Regions from separate parts of the Pseudomonas cavernae genome, predicted to be linked through region 1. Evidence: predicted binding sites of a transcription regulator. Region 1 holds the regulator's gene; the other holds the start of a gene.
The links. Region 1 encodes sigma-54, which starts transcription at its own class of promoters, with help from an activator protein. Its sites were predicted from a motif close to ANTGGCATNNANNTTGCTNT; they were not measured.

Region 1 (16,006 bases):
GGCCACCTGGGCATCGCGCAGGAAAGCCAGCAACAAGGACAGACCGACGCTGCTCGAGTGCTCGACCGCCGCGCAGTCCAGTACCAGCTCGGATGCCTCGGCGGAGCGAATCAGGCGCCCGCCTTCGCTGCGCAGTTCAGGGCCGGAGCGATAATCGAGCACGCCCTCGAGCCGCAGCACGCCACCCGCCTCCTGGCGAATGCTGGCTTCACTCATGGCCGGCAGCCTGCTGGCCAGCCTCGGTGTTTTTCGCGTTGGCCACCACCTGCGCCCAACCATCGATGGTCTTGTTCAGGTCGTTGCCATTTCTTTGCATGGCATCGGCGAACTGATCGCGGAACAGCTTGCCGATGTTGATGCCGTTGATGGTGACGTTACGCAGCATCCACTGGTCGTTGATCTTCACCATGGTGTAGGTCACCGGATAGATCGTGCCGTTGCTGCCGCGCACCTCCATATTGACGCTGGTACGGTCTGGGTCCGACTGCTTGGCGCTGCTCGGCAGCACGCGGATGTCCTGATTGTCGTACTCCAGCAGGGCATTGCCGTAGAACTGCATCAGGCTGCGCTTGAAGTTCTCCTGGAAGCGCGTCATCTGCTCGGGGCTAGCGCCGCGCGAATACTTGACGGTCATGATGCTGCGGGAAATACCGTCCGTGTCCACCACCGGGCCGATGATGCGGTTCAGCGCGTCGTAAAAGGCGCTCGGATTGCTGCGATACTGCTCCTTGTTGGCCTTCAGGTTCTGGAGCATTTCACTGGTGGTCCGCTGCACCACCTGCTGCGCCGCAGGCGCGGCAAGGACGAACAGCGGGAATACGGCCAGCAGCACCAGCAGGCCGCGACGCAGAACATTAATCATGGGCAAAGTCCTCACTTGGCTTCTTTGTTCACCGAGTTGATCAGGAATTTCCCGATCAAGTCCTCCAACACTAACGACGACTGAGTGTCATGAATGGTTCCGCCATCCTTGAGCACGGCGTCGTCTCCGCCGACGCTGAGGCCAACATATTTCTCGCCCAGCAGACCGGCGGTGAGAATCGAAGCCGTGGAGTCGGCGGGCAGATTGTCCACGCGCTTTTCCAGCTCCATGGTCACCCGCCCGGTATAGCTGTCGCGATCCAGATCGATGGCCGTGACCTTGCCAATGGTGACCCCGGCCATGGTGACCTTGGCCCTGACAGTCAGGCCGGCGATGTTGTCGAAATTGGCGTACAACTTATAAGTGTCCTGCCCGGCGCCCACCGACAGGCCGCTGACCCGCAGCGCCAGCAGCAGCAAGGCCAACAAGCCAGCCAGGAGGAACAGGCCGACACCAATTTCCAGGGTGCGGATTTGCATCAGAAATCTCCAAACATCAAAGCGGTCAGGATGAAGTCCAGGCCTAGCACGGCCAGCGAGGCATAGACCACAGTTTTTGTCGTTGCACGGCTGATCCCTTCCGAGGTCGGCTCGCAGTCATAACCCTGGAATACGGCGATCCAGGTCACCACCCAGGCGAAAACAATGCTCTTGATCACGCCATTGAGCACGTCGTCATAGAAGGACACGCTGTTTTGCATGTTCGCCCAGAACGAGCCCTCGTAGACGCCGAGCCAGTCGATGGCCACCATCGCCCCACCCCAGATACCGACCACGCAGAAGATCAGGGTCAGCAGCGGCAGGGAGATGAAGCCGGCCAACAGACGCGGAGCGATGATGTACTTGAGCGGGTCGACACCGATCATCGCCAGACTCGAGAGCTGCTCGGTGGATTTCATATTGCCGATTTCCGCCGTCAGCGCCGAACCGGCACGCCCGGCGAACAACAGCGCGGTCACCACCGGGCCGAGCTCACGCAGCAAGGTCAGGGCCACCATCTGCCCGACCGCCTGCTCGGAGCCGTAATCACTGAGGATGCTGAAACCCTGCAGCGCCAGCACCATGCCGATGAAGACGCCGGACACCACGATGATCACCAGCGACAGCACGCCGACCGCGTACAGCTGCTTGATCAGCAACTGCAGCCAATGGCCCTGACCGTTGTGCCCGAACATGGCGCGCACGAGAAAGATGGTCGACTTGCCCAGCGCAGCGACCACGTCGATGCCTGCCCGCCCGAGCAGACGAATGCGCTCGATAATGGATTTCTTGCGCATCAGCGCGCCCCCAGAAGATCGTCGCGGTAATCCGGCGCCGGATAATGGAAAGGCACCGGCCCATCCTCCGTGCCTTTCATAAACTGATGGATACGCGGGTTGTCGGAATTCATCAGCTCGGCTGGCGTGCCCTGCCCCAGGACCTGGCCATCACCCACCACATAGAGGTAATCGGCGATGCTCGCGGTTTCCGCCAGATCGTGGGACACGACGATACTGGTGATCCCCAGCGCATCGGTGAGCAGACGGATCAGCCGCACCAGCACGCCCATGGCGATCGGGTCCTGGCCAACGAAGGGTTCGTCATACATGAGAATCTGCGGGTCCAGGGCAATCGCCCGCGCCAGCGCCACGCGGCGCTTCATGCCGCCCGACAGCTCATCCGGCATCAGCTCGATCGCACCGCGCAGGCCGACCGCCTCGAGCTTCATCAGGACGATGTCGCGGATCATCTCTTCCGGCAACTGGGTGTGCACGCGCAACGGAAAGGCGACGTTCTCGAACACATCGAGATCGGTGAACAACGCGCCGCTCTGGAACAGCACACCCATCTGCTTGCGCATATCGAACAGTTCACGGCGCGAAAGATCGGGAAGATTCTGGCCATTGACCCGGATCTCGCCGCTGGCGGGGCGCAACTGCGCGCCGATCAAGCGAAGAAGGGTGGTCTTGCCGCAACCGGAAGGCCCCATGATCCCGGTGACCTTGCCGCGCGGAAAACGGATATCCACATTGTCGAAAATACTGCGGGAGCCACGCTTGAAGGAGACGCCCTTCAGCTCGACCGCATAGGCATTATCGGCGCTCATCTAGACTCCTTGCGATGCAGCCTTCCCGTTCAGATGCCAGCGCCCCGAAAGAAAATCGCGCTGACTGGACGGGCCGAATAGGCCGCGCACTATAGCATTGCGCCTGCTGGCACCCAAGCGCGAAACCGCTCGCGCCGGCATTGTGAGCGCGCTGCCAACCGCAGATGCAAAGCTCAGGTGAGTGATTTGCCCTTTGCCGCTATAATCGCCACCCTTTCACCCGGCCAGCGCAACGATTCCCATGACGCACCCCAGTGACCTGATCCAGTCCGCACAGCGCACCATCCGCCTGGAACTCGAGGCGGTAGAGGGCCTGCTGCCACGTATCGACGCCAATTTCGTGCGCGCCTGCGAGTTGATTCTCGCCTGCAAGGGCCGCGTGGTCGTGGTCGGCATGGGCAAGTCCGGGCACATCGGCAACAAGATCGCCGCCACCCTGGCCAGCACCGGCACCACCGCCTTCTTCGTCCACCCGGCCGAAGCTAGCCATGGCGACATGGGCATGATCACCCGTGACGATTTGGTGCTGGCCCTGTCCAACTCCGGCTCGACGGCGGAAATCGTCACCCTGCTGCCACTGATCAAGCGCCTCGGCATCACTCTGATCAGCATGACCGGCAACCCCGACTCGCCGCTGGCCAAGGCCGCCGAGGCCAACCTCGACGCCCGCGTCCCGCAGGAAGCCTGCCCGCTGAACCTAGCGCCGACGTCGTCGACCACCGCCGCCCTGGTGCTCGGCGACGCTCTGGCCATCGCCCTGCTGGAGGCGCGCGGCTTTACCGCCGAGGACTTCGCCTTCTCGCACCCGGGCGGCGCGCTGGGCCGACGCCTGCTGCTGAAGGTGGAAAACGTCATGCATGCCGGCAGCGACTTGCCGCAGGTGCAACGCGGCACGGCACTGAAGGTCGCCCTCCTGGAGATGACCGAGAAAGGCCTGGGCATGACCGCCATAGTCGAGAGCGACGGTCATCTCGCTGGAATCTTCACCGATGGCGACCTGCGCCGCGCCCTCGACCGCGGCATCGACATCCGCCAGGCAACCATCGACAGTGTCATGACCCCGCACGGCAAGACCGCACGCGCGGAAATGCTCGCCGCCGAGGCGCTGAAAATCATGGAAGACCACAAGATCAGTGCACTGGTGGTGGTCGACGCGCAGGATCGACCGATTGGCGCCCTGAATATGCATGACCTGCTGCGCGCCGGAGTGATGTGATGAGCGACGAACTGCTGCAACGCGCCCGCGCGATCAAGTTGGCGATCTTCGATGTCGACGGCGTACTGACCGACGGCCGTCTGTACTTCCTCACCGACGGCAGCGAATTCAAGACCTTCAACACCCTCGACGGCCATGGCATCAAGATGCTGATCAACTCCGGGGTGCGCACCGCCATCATCAGCGGACGCAAAACCCCGGTGGTCGAACGCCGCGCACAGAACCTGGGGATTCAACACCTCTACCAAGGCCGCGAAGACAAACTGGTGGTACTCGACGAACTGCTCGGTGAACTCGGCCTAAAGTATGAGCAAGTGGCCTACCTGGGCGACGACTTGCCGGACCTGCCGGTGATTCGCCGCGTCGGCCTAGGTATGGCGGTAGCCAGCGCCGACCGCTTCGTCCGCGAACACGCCCACGGCGTCACCCAGGCACGCGGCGGCGAAGGCGCGGCCCGTGAGTTTTGCGAACTGATCATGTGCGCCCAAGGCAGCCTGGATGCTGCCCAAGCCGCCTACCTGTAGAGCCGAGCATGCTGCGCAAACTGCTTCTCACCCTGTTCTTTGGCCTCGCCGCCGCACTGCTGGTGGCGCTTGGCTACTGGAACATCGCCCCGGAAAACGACAAGGTGGCCAACACCGGCGCCGACACCGCCATCGACTTCTATGCGGTCAACGCCCGCACCGTGCAGTATCAGGCCGACGGCAAACTGCATTACGAGATGACCGGGACCAAGATCGAGCACCTCAAGGCTAGCGATGTCAGCCTAGTGTCCCAGCCGGACCTGCAACTCTACCGTGGCACGCCATTGCCCTGGCACGTGCGCAGCGAGCGCGCCGAAGTGTCACCCAACGGTCAGGAGGTCGAACTGATCGATGCCGTACGCGTCGAACGCACCGACGCTAAGGGTCGCCCGACCATCATTACCACCAGCCGCATGACCGTGTTCCCCGACAAGGAATATGCGCAGACCCAGCAAGCCGTTAGAATCGAGGCCGCCAACGGGGTGACCACGGCTAATGGAATGAAAGCGTATTTGAAAGACAGCCGGGTGCTCCTGCTGTCCAACGTAAGAGGCCAGCATGAGGTTCGTTAACCAGTTCTCCCTCCGCACCCTGCCCCTGCTCTTCAGCCTGGGTGCCACCATTGCGAGCACCAGCGCCTGGGCACTACCGACCGACCGCGAACAGCCGATCCGCGTGCAGGCCGACAGCGCCGAGTTGGACGACAAGCAAGGCGTCGCGGTGTACCGTGGCGGCGTGATCATCACTCAGGGCAGCATGAAGATCACCGGCGACACGGTGACCATCACCCAGACCGCCGAAGGCGACATCGACGTGTTCACCTCGGTGGGCAAACCGGCCTACTACGAGCAGAAACCGGAGGTCGACAAGGAAATCGTCAAGGCCTATGGCCTGACCATCCAGTACTTCGCCAGCAAGGACCGCATCGTCCTGATCGACCAGGCCAAGGTGATTCAGGAAGGCAACACCTTCGAGGGCGAGAAGATCGTCTATGACACCCAGCGCCAGATCGTCAACGCCGGCCGCGCCACGGGCACCAACGTGACCACCCCGCGCCCGCGCATCGACATGGTCATCCAACCGAAGAAAAAACCCGCCGACCAGCAGGCGCCGCAGTAATGGCCACCCTGAAAGCCCAGCACCTGGCAAAAAGCTACAAAGGCCGCCAGGTTGTCCGCGACGTCAGCCTGTCGATCGAAAGTGGGCAGATCGTCGGCCTGCTCGGCCCCAACGGCGCCGGCAAGACCACCTGCTTCTACATGATCGTCGGCCTGGTCGGCGCCGATCAGGGCCGTGTGCGCATCGATCAACAGGACGTCACCCACCTGCCCATGCATGGCCGCGCACGCGCCGGGATTGGCTACCTGCCGCAGGAAGCCTCGATTTTTCGCAAGCTGTCAGTCGCCGACAACATCATGGCGATCCTAGAAACCCGCCAGGACCTCGACCGCGCCGGACGACGCAAGGAGTTGGAAAACCTGCTGCAGGAATTCCACATCAGCCATATCCGCGACAACCTCGGCATGAGCCTGTCTGGCGGCGAGCGCCGGCGCGTAGAAATTGCCCGCGCCCTGGCCACCGCCCCGAAGTTCATCCTCCTCGACGAACCCTTTGCCGGCGTCGACCCCATTTCGGTTGGCGACATCAAGCAGATCATCCACCACCTCAAGGCCAAAGGCATTGGCGTCCTGATCACCGATCACAACGTACGGGAAACCCTGGATATCTGTGAGACGGCCTACATCGTCAACGATGGCCAATTGATCGCCGAGGGCGATGCCGAGACGATCCTGGCCAACCAATTGGTGAAAGAAGTCTACCTGGGTCACGAATTCCGCCTGTAGTACGGCCGGTGCGCGACAAGGCGGCAGTAGACTAGGAAAACGCCTAAGGATCAGGCATATAATTTGCTTCCTGACGGCACCCCGGCGCCCCGTAGTGGATGGCGCCTCGGCGCCGGCGAATAAGGTACTAAGCCCTCTGCCATGAAACCATCGCTAGTCCTTAAGATGGGCCAGCAGCTGACGATGACACCGCAGCTGCAACAAGCCATCCGCCTCCTCCAGCTGTCGACCCTGGATCTGCAACAAGAGATTCAGGAAGCCCTGGAATCGAACCCGATGCTCGAACGCCAGGAAGATGGCGACGACTTCGACAATGCCGATCCACTGGCCGATGGCGCCGACACTCCGAGTGCTCCCGCCGAGCAGAGCGAGTCCTTCGCGGAAAGCAGCTACCAGGAAGTCAACTCATCGGTCGACAACTTGGAGGAAGGCGAATGGAACGAACGCATCCCCAGCGAACTGCCCGTCGACACCGCCTGGGAAGACATCTACCAGACCAGCGCCAGCAGCCTGCCCAGCAACGATGATGACGAGTGGGACTTCACCACCCGCACCTCGTCCGGCGAAAGCCTGCAAACCCACTTATTGTGGCAGCTCAACCTGGCGCCGATGTCCGACAAGGACCGCCTGATCGCCGTCACCCTGATCGACTGCATCAACGACCAGGGCTATCTGGAGGAAAGCCTGCAGGAAGTGCTCGAAGCCTTCGACCCGGAGCTGGACATCGAACTGGACGAAGTGGAAGCGGTGCTGCATCGCATCCAGCAATTCGAGCCGGCCGGCATCGGCGCGCGCGACCTGCGCGAATGCCTGCTCCTGCAACTACGCCAGCTGTCGGCCAAGACCCCCTGGCTGAGCGAGGCCCAGCGCCTGGCCGGCGACTACCTCGACCTGCTCGGCGGCCGCGACTACAGCCAGTTGATGCGCCGCATGCGCCTCAAGGAAGACGAGCTGCGTCAGGTCATCGAGCTGATCCAGAGCCTCAACCCGCGCCCCGGCTCGCAGATCGAGTCGAGCGAGGCGGAATACGTGGTGCCCGACGTCATTGTGCGCAAACATAACGACCGCTGGCTGGTGGAGCTGAACCAGGAAGCCATGCCGCGCCTGCGGGTCAACCCGCAATACGCCAGTTTCGTGCGCCGCGCCGATGCCAGCGCCGACAACACCTTCATGCGCAATCAGCTGCAGGAAGCACGCTGGTTCATCAAGAGCCTGCAAAGTCGCAACGAGACGCTGATGAAGGTCGCCACCCAGATCGTCGAACATCAGCGTGGCTTCCTCGACTATGGCGACGAGGCGATGAAGCCGCTGGTGCTGCACGACATCGCCGAAGCCGTGGGCATGCACGAATCGACCATTTCCCGGGTCACCACGCAGAAATTCATGCACACGCCGCGTGGCATTTACGAGTTGAAATACTTCTTCTCCAGCCACGTCAGCACCGCCGAAGGCGGCGAATGCTCCTCCACCGCAATCCGCGCGATCATCAAAAAACTGGTCGCTGCGGAAAATGCGAAAAAGCCGTTGAGCGACAGCAAGATCGCTGGTTTACTGGAAGCACAGGGCATTCAAGTAGCCCGTCGCACCGTCGCCAAATACCGTGAATCCCTCGGAATAGCGCCTTCCAGCGAACGCAAGCGACTGATGTGACGGCAACATTGATCCAGGCCAAAGTGTTCCGGTGACAGGCCCGTTAGCCTGTTTTTACACACGGCAATAAGGAGAACGCGGTATGCAAGTCAACATCAGTGGACATCAACTGGATGTGACCGACACCCTACGCGACTATGTCGGCGAAAAACTCGGACGACTGGAGCGCCACTTCGACAAAATCACCAACGTGCAGGTCACCATGACGGTCGAGAAGCTCAGACAGAAAATCGAAGCGACCCTGCACATCGCCGGCGGCGAAGTCGTCGCCAATGCCGAACACGAAGACATGTACGCAGCAATCGATCTACTCACCGACAAGCTCGACCGCCAACTCATCAAGCACAAGGAAAAGCAGCAGGGTCGCCTGCAAGGCGCCCCGGCGCGCTGACACCATTCCCTACCCATGATTCGACTCGAGCACATCCTGACCCCCGGCCGTTCCCTGGTGAACGTGCCGGGCGGCAGTAAAAAACGTGTACTGGAACAAATCGCCAACTTGGTCGCCCGCGAATTGCCCGACCTCGATGGCCAAGATATTTTCGAAAGCCTGGTGGCCCGCGAAAAACTCGGCTCGACCGGTTTCGGCAACGGCATCGCCATCCCCCACTGCCGCCTGCCGGGCTGTGCCGCGCCAATCAGCGCGCTGCTGCGCCTGGAAGCCCCGGTCGACTTCGATGCCATCGACGGCGCACCGGTGGACCTGCTGTTCGTCCTGCTGGTACCGGAAGCGGCCACCGACGAACACCTGGAATTGCTGCGGCAGATCGCCAGCATGCTGGACCGCAGCGACGTACGTGAGCGCCTGCGCCATGCCCAGAGCAGCGACAGCCTGTATCAGGTCGTTGTGGACGTTCAGAACGGTTCCTAAGGAAGTCTCCTCATGCGCTTGATCATCGTCAGCGGCCGCTCCGGCTCAGGCAAGAGCACCGCCCTCGATGTCCTTGAGGACAACGGCTTCTACTGCATCGACAACCTGCCGGCCACCTTGCTGCCGGAACTCGCCGAACGCGCCCTGCTGCACACCGAGCTGCTCGAACCGCTGGTGGCCGTGTCGATCGATGCGCGCAACCTGCCCAGCCAGCTCAAGCGCTTCCCCGAACTGCTCGCCGAGGTGCGCGCCCGCCATATCAACTGCGACGTGTTGTACCTCGACGCCGACGACGCCACCCTGCTCAAGCGCTTCTCCGAGACCCGCCGGCGCCACCCGCTGACCAACGAGAATCGGCCGCTGGCCGAGGCGATCGCGGATGAGGCCAACCTGCTGGGGCCGATCGCCGACCTCGCCGATCTGAAGATCGACACCACCCATCTCAACCTCTATCAGCTACGCGACACCCTCAAGCTGCGCCTGCTGAACAAACCCGAACCGGGTACGGCCTTCCTGGTCGAATCCTTCGGTTTCAAGCGCGGCATGCCGGTGGACGCCGACCTGGTGTTCGACGTGCGCTGCCTGCCCAATCCCTACTGGAAGCCCGAACTGCGCGACCATTCAGGATTGGAGCAACCGGTGGTCGACTACCTGACGGCGCAGCCGGACGTCGAAGAGATGTACCAAGACATCCTCGCCTACCTGAACAAATGGTTGCCGCGCTTCGCCGCCAGCAATCGTGCCTATGTGACGATCGCCATTGGTTGCACCGGCGGCCATCATCGCTCGGTGTACCTGGCCGAGCGCCTCGGCCAAGCCCTCAAACAGCCTCTGAAGAATGTCCAGGTTCGCCACCGCGACCTCAGCTAAGGATTCTTACCGCGATGCCTGCCTGCGAAATCACCATCATCAACAAGCTCGGCCTGCACGCCCGCGCCGCCGCCAAGTTCGTCGGCGTCGCGGGCCGCTTCCCGTGTCGGGTGCGCATCGGCCGCAGCCCGGAAAGCTGCGTCGATGGCAAAAGCATCATGTCGGTGATGATGTTGGCCGCCGGCAAGGGCACCGGCATTCACCTGCACACCGAGGGCGAGCAGGAAAACGAGGCGCTGAATGCGTTGATCGAGCTGATCAACAACAGGTTTGACGAAGGCGAGTAAGCGCAGCCAATGAAAAAGGGGCTGCCAGCCTAGCTGTGCAGCCCCTTTTTCATGGCGCCGGCTTAGCTGCCGGCCACCGTCATCCGCTCGATCAGCACCGAGCCGCTGCGGATATTGCCGCGCAGCTCGAGATCGCCGCCCACCGCCACGATCTGCTGGAACATCTCGCGTAGGTTGCCGGCGATGGTCACCTCCTGCACCGGGAACTGGATTTCGCCGTTCTCCACCCAATAGCCGCCGGCGCCGCGCGAGTAGTCGCCGGTCACCAGATTCAGCCCCTGACCCATCAGTTCGGTGACCAGCAAGCCGCGGCCCATGCGCTTGAGCAGCGCGGCCTGGTCCTCGTCGCCATGGCTGACGAACAGGTTGTGCACGCCACCGGCGTTGGCCGTGCTGGGCAGGCCGAGCTTGCGCCCGGAATAGGTGCCGAGGATGTAGGAACGCAGCACGCCCTGCTCGACGAAGTGCTTGTCATAGGTCGCCAGGCCATCGCCATCGAAGCTGGCACTGCCCAGTGCGCGCGGGATGTGCGGGCGCTCGTCGAGGGACAGCCAGCTAGGGAACAGCTGCTGGCCCAGGCTGCCTTCGAGGAAGGACGACTGGCGATAGAGGTTGCCGCCGGAGATCGCCGCGAGAAAATGGCCGAACAGCCCGCCGGCCAGCTCGGCACTGAACAGCACCGGCACCTCGCAGGTCGGCACCGGTCGTGCACCGAGGCGCCGCACCGTGCGTTCGGCGGCGCGGCGGCCGATGCTGCTGGCATCGGCCAGCTGAGTGCCGATGCGGTTGACGTCGTACCAGTAGTCGCGCTGCATCTGCGCCTCGCTGCCGGCGATCATCACGCAGCTCAAGCTGTGCCGGGTGCTGGCGTAACCGCCGATGAAGCCGTGGCTGTTGCCGTACACCCGGCAACCCTGATGGGTACTCAGCGAAGTACCGTCGGCCTTGCTGATCCGCGCATCGGTGGCGAAGGCCTCGGCCTCGCAGTTCAGGGCCAGTTCGATGGCCTGCTCGGGGCTGATGGCCCAGGGATGGTAGAGATCCAGCTCGGGCAACTCGCGCGCCATCAGCTCAGGCGCGGCCAGGCCGGCGCACTCGTCTTCCGAGGTGTGCTTGGCGATGGCCAGGGCGGCGGCCACGGTATCCCGAATCGCCTCGGCGCCGGTCGCCGAAGTGCTCGCCGAGCCCTTGCGCTGGCCGACATAGAGGGTGATGCCGAAGCCCTGGTCGCGGTTGAACTCGACCGTTTCCACTTCACCTTCGCGCACCGAAGTGGACAGCCCCTGATCCACCGAGACTGCCACCTCGCAAGCGCTGGCACCCTGACGCTTGGCTTCGGCGATGATCTGCTCGACCTGCTCCTGCAGCTGCGGCAGCGCCTGTGGGCCGACACCTTCAATTGCACTCATACTGCACTCCACTCGATTCGGTACTTTCATTCAGCCAAGACCGCCGGCCCTGGACTGGTTATCATGGCGGCGTTTTCCACTGGACTACCCCCATGTCTGACTATCTCGACGACGACTTTTCTGGCGAGAAAAGCAAATCCCAGGTCAAGCGCGAACTGCATGCTCTGCAGGACCTCGGCGAGCGCCTGATCACGCTCAAGCCCGACCTGCTCGCCAAACTGCCACTGACCGACGCCCTGCGTCGCGCCCTGGCCGAAGCGCCGAAGCACACCGCCAATGTCGCGCGCAAACGGCATATCCAGTTCATCGGCAAGCTGATGCGCGAACAGGATATCGAGGCGATTCTCGCCCTGATCGACCAGCTCGACGCCTCCACCCGCCAGTACAACGAACGTTTCCACGCCCTCGAGCGCTGGCGTGACCGGCTGATCGCGGAAGGCGACGAGGCGCTGGAGCGCTTCGTCGCCGATTATCCCGAGACCGACCGCCAACACCTGCGCGGGCTGATCCGCCATGCCCAGCACGAGGCAGCGCGCAACAAGCCGCCAGCCGCCTTGCGCAAGATCTTCAAATACATCCGTGAGCTGGATGAGGCTCAGCGCGGCTTGCGCTGAATCTCATCCGTAGGGTGGGTTAGCCGCGACGCGGCGTAACCCACGCGATGGGTATCGCTGCGCCCAACCCATCCTACAAGCTCAGCCCTCTCTACGACCCGGTTCCGCCGACGGTGATCGCATCGATCTTCAGGGTCGGCTGGCCAACGCCCACCGGCACCGACTGGCCGTCCTTGCCGCAGGTGCCGACGCCGCTGTCCAGGGCCAGGTCGTTGCCGACCATCGACACCCGGCTCATCGCCTCCGGACCATTGCCGATCAGGGTCGCGCCCTTGACCGGCGCGGTGATCCTGCCGTCCTCGATCAAATAGGCCTCGCTGGTGGAAAACACGAACTTGCCGCTGGTGATGTCCACCTGGCCACCGCCGAGGTTGGCGCAGTACAGACCACGCTTCACCGAACGGATGATCTCTTCTGGCTCGCTCTGCCCGGCCAGCATGTAGGTATTGGTCATGCGCGGCATCGGCAGATGCGCATAGGATTCGCGGCGGCCGTTGCCGGTGCGCGCCACGCCCATCAGGCGGGCGTTCAGCTTGTCCTGCATATAGCCCTTGAGCACGCCGTTCTCGATCAGCGTGGTGCACTGGGTCGGCGTGCCCTCGTCGTCCATGCTCAGCGAACCGCGGCGTTCGGCCAGGGTGCCGTCATCGACTATGGTGCACAGGCTCGATGCCACCTGCTCGCCGATCCGTCCGCTGTAGGCGGAACTGCCTTTGCGGTTGAAGTCGCCTTCCAGACCATGGCCGACCGCCTCGTGCAACAGCACCCCGGACCAGCCGGCGCCCATCACCACCGGCAGGGTACCGGCCGGCGCGGGAACCGCCTCGAGATTGACCAATGCCTGACGCAGCGCCTCACGGGCATAGCCCATGGCGCGGTCTTCGTTGAGGCCGTTTTTCTGCAAAAAGTACCGGTAATCGGTACGCCCGCCGCCGCCCTGGCCACCGCGCTCACGACGGCCGTTCTGCTCGACGATGACGCTGACGTTGAAGCGCACCAGCGGGCGGATATCGGCGCCCAGACTACCGTCCGTGGCGGCCACCAGGATGTGTTCCCAGACCCCGGCCAGGCTCACCGTGACCTGCTTGATGCGCGGATCGAGGGCGCGGGTGGCGGCATCCACGCGCTTGAGCAGCTCGACCTTCTCCGCCCGGCTGAGCACCTCCAGCGGGTTGTCGGCGGCATACAGCGGCGCGGCCGCGGCGCCGGCGAAGGCCTGCACCCTGCCCTGCTGGCCGGCGCGGGCGATCGAGCGCGCGGCCTGCGCTGCCTGGCCCAGGGCCTCGCGGTGAATCGCATTGCTGTAGGCGAAGCCGGTCTTCTCGCCGGACTGGGCACGCACGCCGACGCCCTGGTCGAGGTTGAAGCTGCCTTCCTTGACGATGCCATCCTCCAGCACCCAGGTCTCCGAGACCTGACGCTGGAAATACAGGTCGGCGGCGTCGATGCCGGGGCCGGCCAGCTCACCGAGCAGCGCCGGCAGCGCCTCGATGCTCAGCTCACCCGGGGCCAGCAGCTGGTCGCTGACGGATAACAACAGATCGCTCATAACTACTCCAAACCTGGCAGCCGGGGCTCGGCCGCTGGAAAAAATCGTCGGTGTCGGGCCACCGGCATGCGCTGGCGGATCGCCGCCTGCTCGCCGGCATCGCGTTCGGCCAACAGCAGCGCCTCGCCCTGCGCCTGCTCGGCGAGGATCCGCCCCCAGGGGTCGACGATCGCCGAATGCCCATGGGTTTCGCGCGGACCGGGGTGCACGCCACCCTGGCCGGCCGCCAGCACATAGCACTGGGTCTCGATCGCCCGCGCGCGCACCAGCACTTCCCAATGCGCCGCACCGGTCACCGCGGTGAACGCCGAGGGTACGCTGATCAGCTCGGCGCCCGCCTCGCGCAAGGCGGTGTACAGCTCCGGAAAGCGCAGGTCGTAGCAGACGCTCAGGCCCAACCGGCCGACCGGGGTGTCCGCCACCACGACGCGGGCGCCTAGGGCATAGTCGTCCGACTCGCGATAGCGGCCGCGATGGTCGGCGACGTCCACATCGAACAGGTGCAGTTTGTCATAGCGCGCCACCCGCTCGCCGTGTTCGTCGACCAACAGCGAGCAGGCATGCGCCCGCGCCTGCGGCTGGTCATCCGGCGGCAACGGCAGGGTGCCGGCGACTATCCATAACTTGAGGTCGCGCGCCGCCTGCTGCAACCAGGGCAGGATCGGCCCTTGCCCCTCCGCTTCGGCGCGACCGATGGCGGCCAGGTCGCGGCGGCCCATGGCGGCGAAGTTCTCCGGCAGCACCGCCAGCCGTGCGCCGGCGGCGGCGGCCCGCTCGAGCAGACGGCGGGCACTGGCGAGATTGGCGAGGATATCGTCCTGGCTGACCAGTTGGATCACCGCGACGGACATAACGCACTCCCGAAAAGGCCTGCCTGCATGCTAACCCATCGCGTACGGCGTGGGGCTAACGGGGTTTTTCGAACGGTTTCTGGAAACTGATCTTGGGATTCTGCCAGGAACCGGTGACGCCGTACTGCACGCTGGCGAAGCGCGCGACCCGGTTGCCCAGCAGCTTGTCGACCACGAACAGCGCACCGCCGATGGCCGGGGCGCCGACGATCAAGGCGGCCAGCGGCAGGTTGTTGGTGAGCGGCAGGGTCACCAGCAGCTTGGCGTTGACCCGGTCATTGGCCATGTCCAGCGTGCCATCCAGCTCCAGATTGCTCGACGGGCCGGTGAGTTTCACCGGCTCGCGGGTCACATAGACGCCCTCGCTGCCCACCAGCAGGCCTTCCACCCGGTCATAGCTCAGGCCCTTGCCGAGGATATCGGAGAAGTCCAGGCGCAGCCGGCGGCCGATCGAGTTGAAGTTGAGCAGCCCGAACACCCGCAGTGCCTGGGCGCCGCCTTCCACTTCGACGAACTGGCCCTTGCGCAGGTTGGGATCGAGGCTGCCGGAAAAGCGCTTGAGGCTGATCCAAGCCGGCGAGCCGGGCCAGCGACCGTCTGCATCCAGGCGGAAACTCTGGCTGGTGACGTTGGGGGCGAAGTTCCACGCCTGCAGCACATCGGCAAGGTTGCCCCCCTTGACCCGGCCCTTGTACCAGCTGCTGGTCGCCCCCGGCTCGCCCTCCCAGCCGGCACTGCCGCTGACCTGCAGACCCTTGAGGTTGAGATTCAGCTCATTGAAGGCGACCCCCTTGGGCGTCGGGCGGGCCTTCAGCGCCCAGGCGCCCAGCGGGCTGTCGCCCTGCAGGACCTGGGCGATCTGGATATCCAGCGCCGGAATCTGCCGCGGGTCAACTGCCGCCAGCGGATCCGGAGCGTCTTTCTCGACTTGCGCCTTCGGCTCGGCGGCAGGCAGACGCAGGCGCTCGAGGTTGACCGCAATCGGCGCCACGCCGGAGTCCGGCAGCACCAGGCGTCCGGTGACCTGGCTGCTGGCGAGGTTCACCGCCCAGCTGGCATTGCCGCGCGCCAGTTGCACCTTGAGGCCGTCGAGGCTGCTGCCGAACCCCTGGAACTTGTCGATCTGCAGGTCGGCGCTGCTCAACAGCTGCTTGGCCGCGTCGCTCTGCCCGCTGGCGTAGCGCTTGGCCAGCACCTGCCAGGCACCCCAATCCAGCTCGCTGAGCCGGCCCTTGACGCGCAGGCCCTGAGTGGCCGGCAAGCTGGCGGAACCACCGCCGAGCAGCAGCTCGCCGCGCCCGGCGCTCAGTTCTCCGACCGGAGCGGCCACGGCCAGGCTGGCCAGGTCGGCATAGTCCAGCCAGTAGCGCCGCT
Region 2 (16,006 bases), 1.7 Mb from region 1:
CGTTATGCGCACCCTCGTGCGTCGTGTTGGGGCGTCGTTACGGTCAGTCGACCCAGTTGACCATGGGGAAGGTGGCACGAAAGCCCTCGGGCATCGGCACCACCTTGGACTGCTGATAATCGAAGAACACGAAGCCAGACTTGGCCATGGCCACCAACGCGCCGTCGGCCGGGCGGCTGATGCGAAAGATGATGTCGCCGCCGTACTTGTTGAAGTCCATCACGCCGACCTCGAACAGCAGTTGGTCGCGGGCGTGGGCTTCGGCTTTGTAGGTGGTGGCCAGGTCGGTGACGATGATGCCGGTGTCGCCGGACGTGACTTCCTTGATGCCGAAATCGAACAGGAAGCGTGCACGAGCCTCGGAGATCATCGAGATCATCGAGTCGTTACCCAGGTGGTTGGCACCATTGATGTCGGTGACCCGCACGGTGAGGTGGGTGCTGTAGCAGAACAGTTCTTCGGGGAATTCGAGTTTCAGGCGAGCCATGGTCGATCTCGGGCGTTCGGTAGGACAAGGGGGGCGATTCTACCTGCGCCGCCCCTCCCGTGACTCGCTCGATCGAACTAGATGCCGCGCGGGCGGGGGCTCACTTGTGCGCCGCATTCAGCCAGTAGAAGGTCACCCGGCCGCCTTCGGTGTCCGGCCCATAGTTGTCCTGTACATAGGCACCGGCCTTGAAGTAGAGCAGTTGCTTGCCCCAGTAGGCACTGATCGGCTGGTAGTGCGAGCCCTGGTCGCCGTCGCTGCTGGTCACTCTGATGCCGAGATTGCCGCTGGGCGTCAGGCGCAGGTCGTAGCCGAAGCGCTCGCCGAGCCGGATGTTCTCGGCGATCAGGATGTTCTGCACCGTCGTGTCGCCGGGCCGCTTGCGCAGCAGCGCCTCGATGCGGCCGACGCCGTTGTAGTAGTGGTACTGCAACTTGAGCAGCGGATCGTTCTCGCTGCCGGGCTGGTCCTTGCTGTGGATCTGGCCGATGACGATTTTGTTCTTGCTCGGCACCTGGGTGACGGTCAGCACCGCGCTCAGGTAGTTGTCGGCCTGGGCGTAGGGCCAGTTGTTGAGCGTGCCGTCGGCTTGGGTTTCGCGCAATTCGCTGCGCGGGTAGCGGGCGTCCTCGCTATGGCTGCCGGTGACTGGCACCCAGAAAGTCACGCTGCCGTCCGAGTTGCGGCGGAAATACTGGCTCTCGTAACCGTTGTTGAGGCGGGCGGTGTCGATTTGGGTCGCGGAGGTGAGGGTGGGGATGCTGAGGGCCCAGGTGCTGAGATCGATCACTGGCAGTCCTTATGAATGATGGAGACGGAAATAGCTCCTATTCGTGGCCTGGCGGCGTGACAAGTTCAAAAGCGCTGACGAGCGGAGTGGTAGCGATGGAATGGTGAGAACTGTATTTTCGTCAAATAGCGGTTGATAACGCTAAATATGATTGCAGGATTGAGTTTTGCTTGGGGGGATGTCGCGGAGGGGGCAGGCTGGATATGAAATATAGGGCAGTGAGCTATTAAATATTTGAACGTCCCTGTTCAATTTATATTGGTGTTTTGTATTACCGATGATTGACTGCCAGGATCCCGGCGTAAGCCATACGGGGTGCAGGTTTGGTTTTGCTTCTGGAAGTTTTCCAATCAATCAGCAGAAGCATCATGGCGAAGCCCGCGGCAATCAGCAGCGGATAGGCAATCAAGAGTTCTTGCAGGCTGTATTTCCACGCCAGCGGTCGGCCAACGCCCAGCATGGCGGCGTACAACCAGGACACGCCGGAAACGGTGCCGGCGAAAACGGCCAGGGTACGCGCGTTGGCTTCCAGCTTGAGAATGCAGCCGGCCTTGGTCATGGCGGGCATGACGACGTGGTGCAGGAGGAAACCATTGATGGTCAGCAGCGCCACGATAAGGATCTTGGCTTGCAGTTTGGGGTTGAGGAAGTATTCCTCGCCCTTGATCGATGCATCCAGGCCAATAATCATCAGGCCGGTGATCCACAGGGCGGCAAGTGCGATCAATACGGTGTTTTTGAGTTGGACAAGGTGGTGAGGATCCTGCTGGGAAGTGTCACCGGTGATTAATCTTTTTATCATCGCGGAGTCGCTGACGATAACCATTCCGATGGCTACACAGCAGGCGATAAGATGTGCGTATACGATTGCCAAGCGCAATAGCTCCATGGTTCCTTCCTGCTTGAGCAGGGAAGTAAAGAACAAATAAATTTCCATGGGGTTATACCTCTTGTTGTAACGGTTGATTATTGAGTCGACGCTTATGCGTCGTTGTCGGGGTGCTACTCCAGCGCCTCAGTAATTTTCATTTTTCCGCCCAATTTGCGGAGTCTTGTAATTATGTGTGGTTGGGCTTGTCCTTTTCCCAGGCAAAAGATGCCTACGCACATGACTCGTGCTAGAAGCAATATTTCTCCTTGGGTGTACCGGATGCCCAAAAGCACGAGGCCGACGCTCTGTGTTCAGACATGGTGTGAGAACAAGGATACGCGATTTTGTTCCGACTTTGGTCGTAATGGCGGAGTGAAAGCCGACGAGCGGCAAATTCCGTGCCAGCCGCGGCAAGCCGCCGAAATAGCGGTATGCCGCGAGGCAGATGGGTTGCGAGTGAAAATTCTGATCAGGCAGTCAAGACCTTGCGTCAATAATATGACTGTCAGTTTTCGGTGTTTTTGCTCTCAGTTCGCATTGCGATCGGAGCATCCAGCAAGCCATTGGCACGGAACATATTCTTAATTCCGCGCACGGCCTGGCGAATGCGTTCCTGGTTTTCGATCAGGGCGAAGCGCACATGGTCATCGCCATAGTCGCCGAAACCGATCCCTGGCGAGACGCAGACTTTGGCCTCGGCCAGCAGCTTCTTGGCGAACTCCAGCGAGCCGAGTTGGACATAAGGCTCGGGGATCTTGGCCCAGACGTACATCGAGGCCTTCGGGTTTTCGACCATCCAGCCCAGCTCATGCAGACCCTTGACCAGCACGTTGCGGCGCTGGCGGTACTGCTCGGCGATATCCCGTACGCATTGCTGGTCGCCTTCCAGTGCGGCAATAGCGGCCACCTGCAGTGGGGTGAAGGTGCCGTAGTCGTGGTAGCTCTTGATCCGTGCCAGGGCGCTGACCAGTTCCGGATTGCCAACCATGAAGCCGATCCGCCAGCCGGCCATGTTGTAGCTCTTCGACAGGGTGAAGAACTCCACGGCGATGTCCTTGGCGCCCGGCACCTGCATGATCGACGGGGCTTTCCAGCCGTCGTAGACGATATCGGCGTAAGCCAAATCGTGGATCACCAGCACGTCGTACTGCTTGGCCAGAGCCACCACGCGCTCGAAGAAATCCAGCTCGACGCACTGGGCGGTGGGGTTGGAGGGAAAGCCGAGGATCATCATCTTCGGCTTTGGGATGCTCTCGCGGATCGCTCGTTCCAGCTCATTGAAGAAGTCCACGCCGGGCACCAGCGGTACCGAGCGCACCTGGGCGCCGGCGATTACCGCGCCATAGATGTGGATCGGGTAACTGGGGTTGGGCACCAGCACGGTGTCACCGTGATCGAGAGTGGCCAGCATCAGGTGCGCCAGGCCTTCCTTGGAGCCGATGGTGACGATCGCTTCGCTTTCCGGGTCGATCTCCACCTCGTAGCGCTCGGCGTACCAGCGCGAAATGGCGCGACGCAGGCGTGGGATGCCGCGGGAGGTGGAGTAGCCGTGGGTGTCTTCGCGTTGAGCGACCTGCACCAGCTTCTCGACGATGTGAGGCGGGGTGGCACCGTCGGGGTTGCCCATGCTGAGGTCGATGATGTCCTCGCCGCGGCGGCGGGCGGCCATCTTCAGTTCGGCGGTGATGTTGAAAACGTAGGGGGGGAGACGATCGATGCGCGCAAAGCGACGCGAAGCTTGTTCAGCCATGCTTTCCTCGGAAACGTAAGCGCCCGGAACCGTCCGAGCGACGTCGGCCACTGCGGTGGCCTGCGGCGAAGATAAGCGGGCGCGAGGGCGACTGTCGAGGAGTTTGTCGGCCCGCGTCAGGGGCCGAGCAATTCGCTCATGGCGATAATCTGTTCGGCGACCTGGATCAGCTTCTGCTGACGGCTCATGGCCTGGCGGCGCATCAGGGTGTAGGCCTCTTCCTCGTTGCAGTTTTTCATCTTCATCAGGATGCCTTTGGCCTGCTCGATGCGCTTGCGTTCGGCCAGCTGCGCTTCGCGTGCCTGCAGTTGTGCGCGCAGCGCCTGATCGCTCTCGAAGCGCAGCATGGCAACATCGAGGATCGGCTTCAGGCGCTGCGCCTGGATGCCTTCGACGATGTAGGCGCTGACCCCGGCCTGGATGGCCTGGCGCATCACGCTGGGGTCCTGCTCGTCGGTGAATAGCACGATGGGCCGTGGCTGGTCGCGGCTGACCAGCACCACCTGTTCCATCACGTCGCGGCCGGGAGATTCGCTGTCGATCAGCACGACGTCGGGACGTATCGCCTCGACTCGTGCCGGCAAATCGATGGTCAGCCCCGATTCGTCGATCACCTCGAAGCCGGCCTCAATCAGCGCGGCTTTCAGGCGGCCAACCTTCTTTTGGGTGTCGTTGATCAGGAGAATTCGCAGCATGGGTGGGTTCCTCCTCGACATCACAGCGCGGCTGTCCGGGTGTGGTCACTCAGGGCGTGCAGGGCGAAGCTGCGCGCATAGCCGGCCGGGTCGCTGCCATCCCAGATTTTACCGTCGATCAGCGTTGAGCGGCGCATCGGCTCGGCCGGCACGTCGATGCCGAGGGCACTGGCAGCTTGCTGGTATAGCTCGATCTGCTGAACCTGCCGGACCACGGCGAGGTAATCGGGATCGCTGCGCAGCAGGCCCCAGCGGCGGAACTGGGTCATGAACCACATGGCATCGGACAGGTAGGGCATGTTCACCGCGCCCTCGGCGAAGAAGCGCAAGGGGTGCTGGTCCTCCCAACTGTTGCCCAGGCCATCCTGGTAATGACCGAGAAAGCGTGGCTCGATGGCCGACAGCGGGGCGCCGATGTAGTCGTCACCGCTGATTAGCTGGGCGGTGCTGCGCTTGTTGTCCAGGCTGGCTTCGATGAAGCGGCTCGCTTCCAGCAGTGCCATGGTCAGCGCGCGGGCGGTATTCGGGTGGCTGTCGACGAATTCGCGGGTGACGCCGAGCACCTTCTCCGGATGGTCGGCCCAGATCATCTGGCTGGTGGCGAGGGTGAAGCCCTGGCCTTCCTCGACCGCCAGCGCCCCCCAGGGGCCACCGGCACAGAAACCGTCGATGCGCCCGGCCTTGAGGTGAGCAACCATTTGCGCAGGCGGCACGACCACGCTGTGCACGTCTTCAAGCGGGTGAATGCCCTGGCTGGCCAGCCAATAGTTGAGCCACATGGCGTGGGTGCCGGTGGGGAATGTCTGGGCGAAGGTCAGTTTTGCACTGTTTTGGAGCGCTCGCGTGAGCAGTGCTTCGGCGCTGGTCACGCCCGAGCGCTTGAGCGGTTCGGAGAGGTTGATCGCCTGGCCGTTCTGGCACAGTCCCATCAGAATGGCCATCTCGGTGGCATTGCCGCCAATGCCCAGGTGGATGCCATAGACCTGGCCATACAGCATCTGCGCGGCATCCAGCTCGCCACTCAGCAGTTTGTCGCGCAGGGTGGCCCAGGAGCCCTGGCGATGCAGATTGAGCGTTAGTCCGTAGGGCTGGGCAAAGCCCTGGGTCGCCGCCACGATCAGCGAGGCCGAGTCGGTCAGCGGCATGAAGCCGAGATCGAGGACGCTTTTTTCCGGTGCATCGCTGCCGGCTACCCAGGCCAGGTGGTCCGCGCGGGTGTCGGTTTTATTTGCTGTCATGCTTCGTTCCATCGCAGGGCAAAAAGGCGCCGCCCGGTCGCTGCGATCAGCCACCGGAAACGACGCCATTGTCTATGAGGCTGCTCCGCCGTTGGAGCAGTTTGCCGATTGCGAAGCAAGCGATATGCCAGCGTCTGTGGCGTGGGGATAAAGAAAGCCCCGCCGAGGCGGGGCAAAGATTGAGGAAGGAGCTACCTCAACGTTCGATGATCTGTTTCACCTGGGCCTGGGGGATCTGTTGCTCGCGTCCCTCACTGTCTTCGAAGCGGAGCATGCCGGTGTCTTCGTCGAGTTCGGGTTTATTGTCGGTGGTCAGCAGCTGGCCGTCGGTAGTGGAAATCAGGTATTCGCTGGCACAACCGCCGAGGCTGAGCAGGCAAATTGCAGCGAGAATCCAAGCCTTCATGTGCACCTCCTATGATCCGTCGGTAGGCCTTAATTGGAAGGTAGTCACTGTTGGCCCGTCTGCAAGAGCCGGCTAGAAAGAAAAAGCCCCGCACTAGGCGGGGCTCTTCTTGACGCTTTGCTCGTTAGGCTTGAACGACCGGGATATTGGCGTTCGCAGCGGCTTCACGGAACTCGGCGATCTGGTCGAAGCTCAGGTAGCGGTAAACGTCGGCAGCCATGCTGTCGATGTCCTTCGCGTAGACCATGTACTCCTCGACGGTCGGCAGCTTACCGAGGATGGAGGCAACAGCCGCCAGCTCAGCCGAGGCGAGGAACACGTTGGCGCCATCGCCCAGGCGGTTCGGGAAGTTACGAGTCGAAGTCGACACCACGGTGGAGTTGGCAGCCACGCGCGCCTGGTTACCCATGCACAGCGAGCAGCCCGGCATTTCCATGCGCGCGCCGGCTTTGCCGTAGATGCCGTAGTAGCCTTCCTCGGTCAGCTGGTGGGCGTCCATCTTGGTCGGCGGCGACAGCCACAGACGAGTCGGGATGCCACCTTTGACCTTGTCGAGCAGCTTACCGGCAGCGCGGAAGTGACCGATGTTGGTCATGCAGGAACCGATGAACACTTCGTCGATCTTCTGACCTTGGACGCTGGACAGCAGGCGCGCATCGTCCGGATCGTTCGGAGCGCAGAGCACAGGCTCTTTCACTTCGTTCAGATCGATCTCGATGATCTCGGCGTACTCGGCGTCCTTGTCGGCTTCCAACAGTTGCGGATTGGCCAGCCAGGCTTCCATCGCTTGGGCGCGACGTTCCATGGTGCGCGCATCGCCGTAGCCTTCGCTGATCATCCAGCGCAGCAGGGTGATGTTGGACTGCAGGTACTCGGCGATGGCCTTTTCCGGCAGCTTGATGGTGCAACCAGCGGCGGAACGCTCGGCCGAGGCGTCGGACAGCTCGAACGCTTGTTCGACGGTCAGCTCGTCCAGCCCTTCGATCTCGAGGATGCGGCCGGAGAAGGCGTTCTTCTTGCCTTTCTTCTCGACGGTCAGCAGGCCCTTCTGGATGGCGTAGTAAGGGATGGCATGCACCAGGTCGCGCAGGGTGATCCCCGGCTGCATTTTGCCCTTGAAGCGCACCAGCACGGATTCCGGCATGTCCAGCGGCATCACGCCAGTCGCGGCGGCGAAGGCGACCAGGCCGGAGCCGGCCGGGAAGGAGATGCCGATCGGGAAACGGGTGTGCGAGTCGCCACCGGTGCCGACGGTATCCGGCAGCAGCATGCGGTTCAGCCAGCTGTGGATGATGCCGTCGCCCGGACGCAGGGACACGCCGCCACGGGTGCGGATGAAGTCCGGCAGGGTGTGGTGGGTGTTGACGTCGATCGGCTTCGGATAGGCCGCAGTGTGGCAGAAGGACTGCATCACCAGGTCGGCGGAGAAGCCCAGGCAAGCCAGGTCTTTCAGCTCGTCGCGGGTCATCGGGCCAGTGGTGTCCTGGGAGCCGACGGTGGTCATCTTCGGCTCGCAGTAGGTGCCCGGACGCACGCCGGCTACGCCGCACGCCTTGCCGACCATCTTCTGTGCCAGGGTGAAGCCCTTGCCGCTGTCAGCCGGCTGTTCCGGCTTCTTGAACAGATCGGAGGAGGGCAGGCCCAGTTCGGCACGGGCCTTCTCGGTCAGGCCGCGGCCGACGATCAGCGGGATACGGCCGCCAGCGCGGACTTCGTCGAGCAGCACCGGAGTCTTCAGCTCGAAGGTGGTGATGACCTCTTCGCTGCCGTGCTTGCACACCTTGCCAGCGTACGGATAGACGTCGATCACGTCGCCCATGTTCAGGTTGGCAACGTCGAATTCGATCGGCAGGGCGCCGGCGTCTTCCATGGTGTTGTAGAAGATCGGAGCAATCTTGTTGCCGAAGCAGAAGCCGCCGGCGCGCTTGTTCGGCACGTAGGGTACGTCATCGCCGAAGAACCACAGCACCGAGTTGGTGGCGGATTTGCGCGAAGAACCGGTGCCGACCACGTCACCGACGTAGGCGACCGGGAAGCCCTTGGCTTTGACTTCTTCGATCTGCTTCAGCGGGCCGATGGCGCCTTGCTGCTCGGGGACGATGCCGTCGCGGGCCATTTTCAGCATGGCCAGGGCGTGCAGCGGGATGTCCGGGCGCGACCAGGCATCGGGAGCCGGCGACAGGTCATCGGTGTTGGTTTCGCCCGGGACCTTGAACACGGTCAGGCTGTACTTCTCGGCGATGGCCGGCTTGTTGGTGAACCACTCGCCATCGGCCCAGGACTTCAGCACGGCTTGGGCGTTGGCGTTGCCGTTCTTGGCGCGCTCGGCGACGTCGTGGAAGGCATCGAACATCAGCAGGGTGTGCTTCAGCTGTTTGGCGGCGGCGGCAGACAGCTCGGCGCTGTCCAGCAGCTCGACCAGGGTGGCGATGTTGTAGCCGCCCTGCATGGTGCCCAGCAGCTCCACGGCGCGTTGCTTGTTGATCAGCGGGGAGTTGGCTTCGCCTTTGGCGATCGCGGAGAGGAAGCCGGCCTTGACGTAGGCAGCTTCGTCCACACCCGGCGGAATGCGGTTGGTGATCAGGTCGAGGAGGACGGCTTCTTCACCAGCCGGAGGATTCTTCAGCAGCTCGACCAGGCCTGCAGTTTGTTCGGCGTTCAGCGGCTGGGGGACGATACCCTGAGCGGCACGCTCTTCTACATGTTTGCGATAGGCTTCAAGCACAGTTATTACCCTCATCAGTGGTCCCAAAGGGTGTCCGGGACGCATTCAGGGAACCGCTAAACACATCCGCGCAGCAGCTTTATGAGCTGAGAGCGATGGTTTCAGTGGCCCCATCCAGAAGCTGTTTTCAAAGTTTTACGCTTGCAGGAAGGGAGGGATGAGGGGTGGCGCTGGCTCGGAACTCGAAAGCCAGTGCCAACATCTTCCTGCTGGAAACAACTGTGCTCGTGACGCTTTGAAAACAGCTTCCAACGGACATCGGCGCCTAAAAGGCGGAGGGATTCTACTGGAAAGGCTCGGCAAAGTTAAGCTAAAACCCGCATGGAAACTGGGGTGACCCTGCCTAGACAAAGGGCTAAGATGCCAGCCTGTTCCGCCTGCCTATATCCACCACCGCTATGTCCAACCAGCGTATCAAGACTCCTTGCGTCGGCCTCTGTTCCACGGTGTACGGCGATCTGGTCTGCCGCGGCTGCAAGCGCTTTCATCATGAAGTGGTGAACTGGAACCTCTACAAGGAGGAGGAAAAGCGCGCGGTTTGGCGGCGTTTGGAGATTCTGCTGGTTCAGGTGATGGGGGCGAAGCTGGATGTTTTCGACGCCACACGCCTGCGTAGCCAGCTCGAGCAGCACAAGATCCGCTTCGTGCCGGAGCAATCGCCGTATTGCTGGGCCTACCAGCTGATCGCCCGCGGCGCCCGCCTGATCAGCCAGCTGGAAGCCTATGGTGTGGCCTTGTTGCCCGAGTTCCGTCATTGGGCGCTGCCGGAATTGCGTGACGCCATCGATCGCGAGTTCTTCCTGTTGTCGGAAGCGCACTACGAGCGCTATATCGCGCCGCGTTTTCTGCTCGAGGGCGTGGAAAGCCGCGTTTGAGTCCGGCTTGCAGACAACAAAGCCGCCAATAGGCGGCTTTGTTGTCTGTGGGGGAGGCGCTTAGCGCTGGGCGACCAGTTCCTCTAGGTGGGCGATGATGTCGTCCGGCTTCAACACCAGCACATCGCTTTCCAAGGTATCCAGTACCACTTCGGCGGTATTGCCGATCAGCGCGCCGGACAGGCCGGTGCGGCCCACCGTGCCGATTACCGTGACGGCCGCGCCGAGCTTGTGAGCTGTTTGGGGAATGAGCACGTCGGCCGGACCTTCCTCGATATGCAGCTGTTCATCGCTGAGTTCGTATTCGGCCTGGAAGCTCTTGCACTGCTCGCGGTAGCGCTCCTCGATGGTTTCCTTGAGCTGGAATACCGGGTCGGCCGCCGACAGCATTGGTGACGGATGGGCGGCGATGACGTGCAGATCGGCCTTGGCCAGGGCGGCGATTTCATAGGCGTGGCTGATGATGCTGGCATGCAGGGTGCGGTGCTCGCTGTCGGCATTGCCGACGTCGACGGCGGCGAGAATGGTGCCGCCCGCCCAGGGCTTGTCGGTTTTTACCATCAGCACCGGGCAGGGGCAAAAGCGCAGGATCTTCCAATCGTCCGGGGTGAGCAGGGCCTTTTTCACCGGGCTGTCCGGCAGGTGACGCTTGACCACCAGCCCGCAGCCTTCGGCCTGCTGAATGGCGATGATGGTTTGATGCAGGCTTTCATGCCAGGCCTGCTGGCTGGAGACGCTGTGGCCCTCCTGCTGCAGCGAAGCGCTCAAGCTATCGAGGAAGACGGAATGATCGTTCTTCTTGTCACAGATCAGCAGGTGCAGGTGCGATTGTGTGACGCTGGAGATGAGCTTGGCGCGTTTGAGTGCCAGGCCCTCTGGCTGATCGGCTTCCATCACTACCAGGATGCTGCGAATGGCTTGCATGGTCGTCTCCCTGAAATCTGCTTATGCCTTTTACTACTGTAATAGCCGTCAGGTTCTCGCCTTGTTGATCTAAATCAACTGCCCGGCTGGCCGTCCTGACCCGCATTCGTATAATGGCCCGCCCCGAACCCATCTGCCAGCGCCGCTAGGGCGCCTTCGTGAGCCCATGCAACTGCTTCCAGAAATCACCCCTTATTTACTTTGCCCGACGTCAGGCGCCTGGGCTACTCAGGCCTTGTTACACCAGTGCCTGCTAATGATCTGCCATACCTGTCCACGAACTGCAGGAGGCGGTCATGCTGCCTGAAGTTCATGATTTCCTGGGCTGCAGGACGCCTGCCGGCTGGGTCGAAGCGGCCTTGGCTCAGCAGGACATCATGCTGCTGGACCATAAAAACTGCGAATTCAAGGCGGCTTCGACAGCCCTCAGCTTGATCGCGAAGTACAATACCCATGTCGACCTGATCAACTACATGTCGCGCTTGGCTCGCGAAGAGTTGGTGCACCACGAGCAGGTCCTACGGATTTTGAAGAAGCGCAGAATCAACCTGCGTCCAGTCTCGGCAAGCCGCTATGCCTCGGGGCTGAGAGCCGCTGTCCGCACTCATGAACCGCACAAGTTGGTGGATACGCTCGTGGTAGGGGCGTTCATCGAGGCGCGTAGCTGTGAGCGTTTCGAGTCGGTGGTGCCGCATCTGGATGAGGAGCTGAGCAAGTTCTACTTCGGCCTGCTGAAGTCGGAGGTCCGACATTTCCAGAACTACCTGCGCTTTGCCTATCAATACGGTGATGCGGCGGACGTGGATCGGGTGATCGAAAAGGTCCGGGCCGTGGAGCGGGAATTGATCGAAAGCCCGGATAGCGAGTTCCGTTTTCATAGCGGTGTCCCGCAACTGGCATGATCTAGGTTTGAATCCCTTTCTCTGTGGCGTGTAGACGCCCAGGCAGGTCAATGCCAGTGGGGAATGGCAGCAGGCTACGCTTCCATACTAGGGACTGGCATTGAGCGGTGGCAGCATGAGTAATCAATCCCTGGATCAAGTCAAAGTTGAGTTCAAGGGACGAGAGTACAGCGCCGAATACGCTGTTTCTAAGGGTATGGTCAAAGTCACGTCAATCTATGGCGAGAGGTCAGTGCCGATTGGCGGGATGACCGTGGAGTGGGCGGCTCGACAGGCGCTTGAGGCGATCCTCAAGGCTGCTGATGCGCGCGGCGTTCTGGACGCCTACTAATGTTCTCAGTCGTATCCTCACGGAGTTCCCCAATTTCCCCCAAATTTCGGCCCCATGTTTTAGCTGGGCCGTAGAGCGGGAGTTGATCGAGAGCAATGAACGCGAGTTCCGCGTTCATTGCGGTGTCCCGCAAGTGGTGTGATATGGGGATTCTGTCCGCGGCATATTAAAAAGGTCTTGATGCAATCGTAGATATTCTTATGGTCGGTCATCATCCCTTGCATCCAGAAAGAATCGATCAACCCTTGTGAAGTCTTGGCGCCAGGCCGGTTGAACCCAAAGAGCGGCCTGCCAGCGATATCCTTGTACAGCTGCGAACGATCGGCGATGGAGCCGGCATGGGTATGCCGACGCCTGTCTCGGACCTTGAGCCGGAATGCAGTGTTCCTGCCTTATGGGGCTTCAGTTTGACCGTGGGTGGGCTCAGCTCAGCGCAAACGCATGTTGCTGAAAGCCATTGGCATCGACCAGTAAGGCCCAGCCCTGCTTGTCCCAGTCGCCCAGCACGATGCGCTGTGCGGCCGCGCCGTCGACCAGCAGGGGGTGCGTGGCCGGGCGATGGGTATGGCCATGGATCAGGGTCTTCACCCCGTAGGCGGCCATGATGCGTGGCACTTCCTCGGCAGTGACATCAATGATCTCGCTGGCTTTCATGCGCGTCTGAGTGCGACTTTCCTTGCGCAGCTTGCGCGCCAGTTTATGCCGGGTAGCCAGCGGCAGATGGCGCAGAATCCACAGCGTCAGCGGGTTGCGCAACCAGCGGCGCAGGCGCATGTAGGCCTCGTCCCGGGTGCACAGGCTGTCGCCGTGCATCAGCAGTACGGGCTCGCCGTTCAGCTGCGCCAGAGTCGGGTCGGCAAGCAGGGTGCAGCCGGCCTGGCGGCAGAAGTCCGCACCTATCATGAAGTCGCGGTTGCCGTGCATCAGATAGATCTTCGTGCCGCCGTCGCTCACTCGGCGCAGGGCCTGAGCGATCGAGCGCTGAAACGGGCTCATGGCGTCGTCGCCAATCCAGGCCTCGAAGAAGTCGCCGAGGATGTACAGCGCCTCGGCCTGAGTGGCGCGGGTCTGGAGAAAATGTAGAAACGCCCGGCTGATGTCCGGGCGCTCCTCTTCAAGATGCAGGTCGGAGATCAGCAGGATCAAGCGACGATCTCGGCCTTCTCGATGATCGCGTCGTCAACCGGTACGTCCTGGTGGCCGGAACGCATGGTGGTAGCGACGCCCTTGATCTTGTTCACCACGTCCATGCCCTCGACCACTTCACCGAACACGGTGTAGCCCCAGCCTTGGACGGTCGGTGCGCTATGGTCGAGGAAGGTGTTGTCGGAAACGTTGATGAAGAACTGCGCGGAAGCCGAATGCGGCTCCATGGTGCGGGCCATGGCGATGGTGCCGATCTTGTTCGAGACGCCGTTGTTGGCCTCGTTCTTGATCGTGGCGCGGGTGGCCTTCTGCTTCATGCCTGGCTCGAAACCGCCGCCCTGGATCATGAAGTTGCTGATCACCCGGTGGAAAATGGTGTTGTCATAATGACCGGCCTTCACGTACTCCTCGAAGTTGGCCACGGTTTCTGGGGCCTTGTCGGCGAAGAGGTTGAGGGTGATGACGCCGTAATTGGTATGCAGTTTGATCATGGTGGAATCGCTCTATCGAGAAAATCGAAGGTCTGTCAGGGGGTTGACCGCTTCGGCTATGATAAGCGCTTTGATTTGACCGGCCTACCCTGCGCCGCGCACCAGCATGATCAAGGACCCCATGAGCAAGCCAGAGACTCCCGCCGCAGCAAACTTTCTTCGCCAGATCGTCCAGGCCGACCTTGATGCCGGCAAGCACGCGAAGATCATCACGCGCTTCCCGCCGGAGCCGAACGGCTACCTGCATATCGGCCATGCCAAGTCGATCTGCCTGAACTTTGGGCTGGCCAAGGAGTTCGGCGGCGATTGCCATCTGCGCTTCGACGACACCAACCCGGCCAAGGAAGACCAGGAATACATCGACGCCATTGAAAGCGATGTGAAGTGGCTAGGCTTCGACTGGGCCGGCGAGGTGCGCTATGCCTCGAACTATTTCGACCAGCTGTATGCCTGGGCGCTCGAGCTGATCAAGGCCGGCAAGGCCTATGTCTGCGACCTGACTCCCGAGCAGGCGCGCGAATACCGTGGCAGCCTGACCGAGCCGGGCAAGAACAGCCCGTTCCGCGAGCGTTCGGTGGAGGAAAACCTCGATCTGATCGCACGGATGAAGGCCGGCGAGTTCAAGGACGGCGACAGGGTGCTGCGCGCCAAGATCGACATGGCCTCGCCGAACATGAACCTGCGCGACCCGATCCTCTATCGGATCCGCCACGAGCATCACCACCAGACCGGCGACCAGTGGTGCATCTACCCCAGCTACGACTTCACCCATGGGCAGTCGGACGCTATCGAAGGCATCACCCATTCGATCTGTACCCTCGAGTTCGAGGATCATCGCCCGCTCTACGAATGGTTCTTGGCAAATCTGTCGGTACCGGCGCAGCCGCGCCAGTATGAGTTCTCGCGACTCAACCTGAACTACACCATCACCAGCAAGCGCAAGCTCAAGCAGCTGGTGGATGAGAAGCACGTGAGCGGCTGGGACGATCCGCGTATGTCGACCCTGTCCGGCTATCGCCGTCGCGGCTACACGCCCGAGTCGATCCGCAATTTCTGCGAAATGATCGGCGTCAACCGCGCCAGCGGCGTGGTCGATGTCGGCATGCTGGAGTTCAGCATCCGTGAGGATCTGGATGTCCGCGCGCCGCGCGCCATGTGCGTGTTGCGCCCCTTGAAAGTGGTGATCAGCAATTATCCGGAAGGTCAGGTAGAAAGCCTCGAGCTGCCGCGCCATCCGAAAGAAGACATGGGTGTGCGCGTGCTGCCGTTCTCCCGCGAGCTCTACATCGACGCAGGCGACTTCGAGGAGACCCCTCCGGCTGGCTACAAGCGCCTGATCCCCGGCGGTGAAGTGCGCCTGCGTGGCAGCTATGTGATCCGCGCCGACGAGGCGATCAAGGATGCCGGTGGCAATATCGTCGAGCTGCGTTGCTCCTACGACCCGGATACGCTCGGCAAGAACCCGGAGGGCCGCAAGGTCAAAGGCGTGATCCATTGGGTGCCGGCGGCGGAAAGCGTCGAATGCGAAGTGCGCCTGTACGACCGTTTGTTCCGCTCGGCGAACCCGGAGAAGGTGGAAGAGGGCGCCAGCTTCCTCGACAACATCAACCCCGAGTCCCTGCAAGTGCTCACGGGTTGCCGCGCGGAGCCTTCTTTGGCCCAGGCGCGACCGGAAGATCGCTTCCAGTTTGAGCGCGAAGGCTACTTCTGCGCCGATCTGAAGGATTCGCAACCTGGCAAGCCGGTATTCAACCGTACCGTGACCCTGCGTGACTCCTGGGGCCAATGATGACGCTGTCGATCTATAACACCCTGAGCAAGACCAAGGCGCCGCTCAAGCCGCTGCTGGGCAACCAGGTGCGCATGTACGTGTGCGGCATGACCGTCTATGACTTCTGTCATATCGGCCATGCGCGGGTAATGGTGGCCTTCGACGTGGTGGCACGCTGGCTGCGGCATAGCGGCTACGAGCTGACCTATGTGCGTAACATCACCGATATCGATGACAAGATCATCAAACGTGCCCAGGAAAACGGCGAAAGCTTCGAGCGACTGACTCAGCGCATGATCGCCGCCATGCTCGAAGATGAGGCGCGCTTGAGCGTCCTGCGTCCAGATCAGGAGCCGCGCGCCACTGGGCATATCGCCGGCATGCACGCGATGATCCAGACCCTGATCGACAAAGGCTTCGCCTACGCGCCGGGCAACGGTGACGTTTATTACCGGGTCGGCAAGTTTGCCGGCTACGGCAAGCTGTCGCGGATGAAGATCGAAGACCTGCGCATCGGTGCGCGTATCGAGGTCGACGAGGCCAAGGACGACCCGCTCGATTTCGTCCTGTGGAAGGGTGTCAAGCCCGGCGAGCCGAGTTGGGA

Region 2: the regulator sigma-54 is predicted to act here: its motif matches at 5,944-5,963, upstream of D3880_RS10750 (CmpA/NrtA family ABC transporter substrate-binding protein).

The regions. Positions count from the first base shown of each region.
Region 1 is NZ_CP032419.1:4,067,183-4,083,188, forward strand. It holds gene D3880_RS18495 (STAS domain-containing protein) at 1-216, opposite strand, end outside; gene D3880_RS18500 (MlaC/ttg2D family ABC transporter substrate-binding protein) at 209-862, opposite strand; gene mlaD (outer membrane lipid asymmetry maintenance protein MlaD) at 874-1,341, opposite strand; gene mlaE (lipid asymmetry maintenance ABC transporter permease subunit MlaE) at 1,341-2,138, opposite strand; gene D3880_RS18515 (ATP-binding cassette domain-containing protein) at 2,138-2,947, opposite strand; gene D3880_RS18520 (KpsF/GutQ family sugar-phosphate isomerase) at 3,189-4,163, shown strand; gene D3880_RS18525 (KdsC family phosphatase) at 4,163-4,687, shown strand; gene lptC (LPS export ABC transporter periplasmic protein LptC) at 4,696-5,259, shown strand; gene lptA (lipopolysaccharide transport periplasmic protein LptA) at 5,246-5,806, shown strand; gene lptB (LPS export ABC transporter ATP-binding protein) at 5,806-6,531, shown strand; gene D3880_RS18545 (RNA polymerase factor sigma-54) at 6,673-8,181, shown strand; gene hpf (ribosome hibernation-promoting factor, HPF/YfiA family) at 8,264-8,572, shown strand; gene ptsN (PTS IIA-like nitrogen regulatory protein PtsN) at 8,588-9,052, shown strand; gene rapZ (RNase adapter RapZ) at 9,065-9,922, shown strand; gene D3880_RS18565 (HPr family phosphocarrier protein) at 9,937-10,209, shown strand; gene pmbA (metalloprotease PmbA) at 10,272-11,618, opposite strand; gene yjgA (ribosome biogenesis factor YjgA) at 11,711-12,232, shown strand; gene tldD (metalloprotease TldD) at 12,324-13,781, opposite strand; gene D3880_RS18585 (carbon-nitrogen hydrolase family protein) at 13,784-14,632, opposite strand; gene D3880_RS18590 (YhdP family protein) at 14,688-16,006, opposite strand, start outside.
Region 2 is NZ_CP032419.1:2,333,917-2,349,922, forward strand. It holds gene D3880_RS10725 (thioesterase family protein) at 44-487, opposite strand; gene D3880_RS10730 (polysaccharide lyase family 7 protein) at 588-1,277, opposite strand; gene D3880_RS10735 (hypothetical protein) at 1,549-2,214, opposite strand; gene alaC (alanine transaminase) at 2,654-3,898, opposite strand; gene D3880_RS10745 (ANTAR domain-containing response regulator) at 4,015-4,593, opposite strand; gene D3880_RS10750 (CmpA/NrtA family ABC transporter substrate-binding protein) at 4,614-5,831, opposite strand; gene D3880_RS10755 (YgdI/YgdR family lipoprotein) at 6,028-6,237, opposite strand; gene acnB (bifunctional aconitate hydratase 2/2-methylisocitrate dehydratase) at 6,362-8,962, opposite strand; gene D3880_RS10765 (DUF1289 domain-containing protein) at 9,361-9,837, shown strand; gene D3880_RS10770 (universal stress protein) at 9,898-10,761, opposite strand; gene D3880_RS10775 (MiaE family protein) at 11,058-11,663, shown strand; gene D3880_RS10780 (hypothetical protein) at 11,779-11,994, shown strand; partial or broken gene D3880_RS22925 (alpha/beta fold hydrolase) at 12,165-12,326, opposite strand; gene lpxH (UDP-2,3-diacylglucosamine diphosphatase) at 12,418-13,140, opposite strand; gene D3880_RS10795 (peptidylprolyl isomerase) at 13,137-13,631, opposite strand; gene D3880_RS10800 (glutamine--tRNA ligase/YqeY domain fusion protein) at 13,753-15,420, shown strand; gene cysS (cysteine--tRNA ligase) at 15,420-16,006, shown strand, end outside.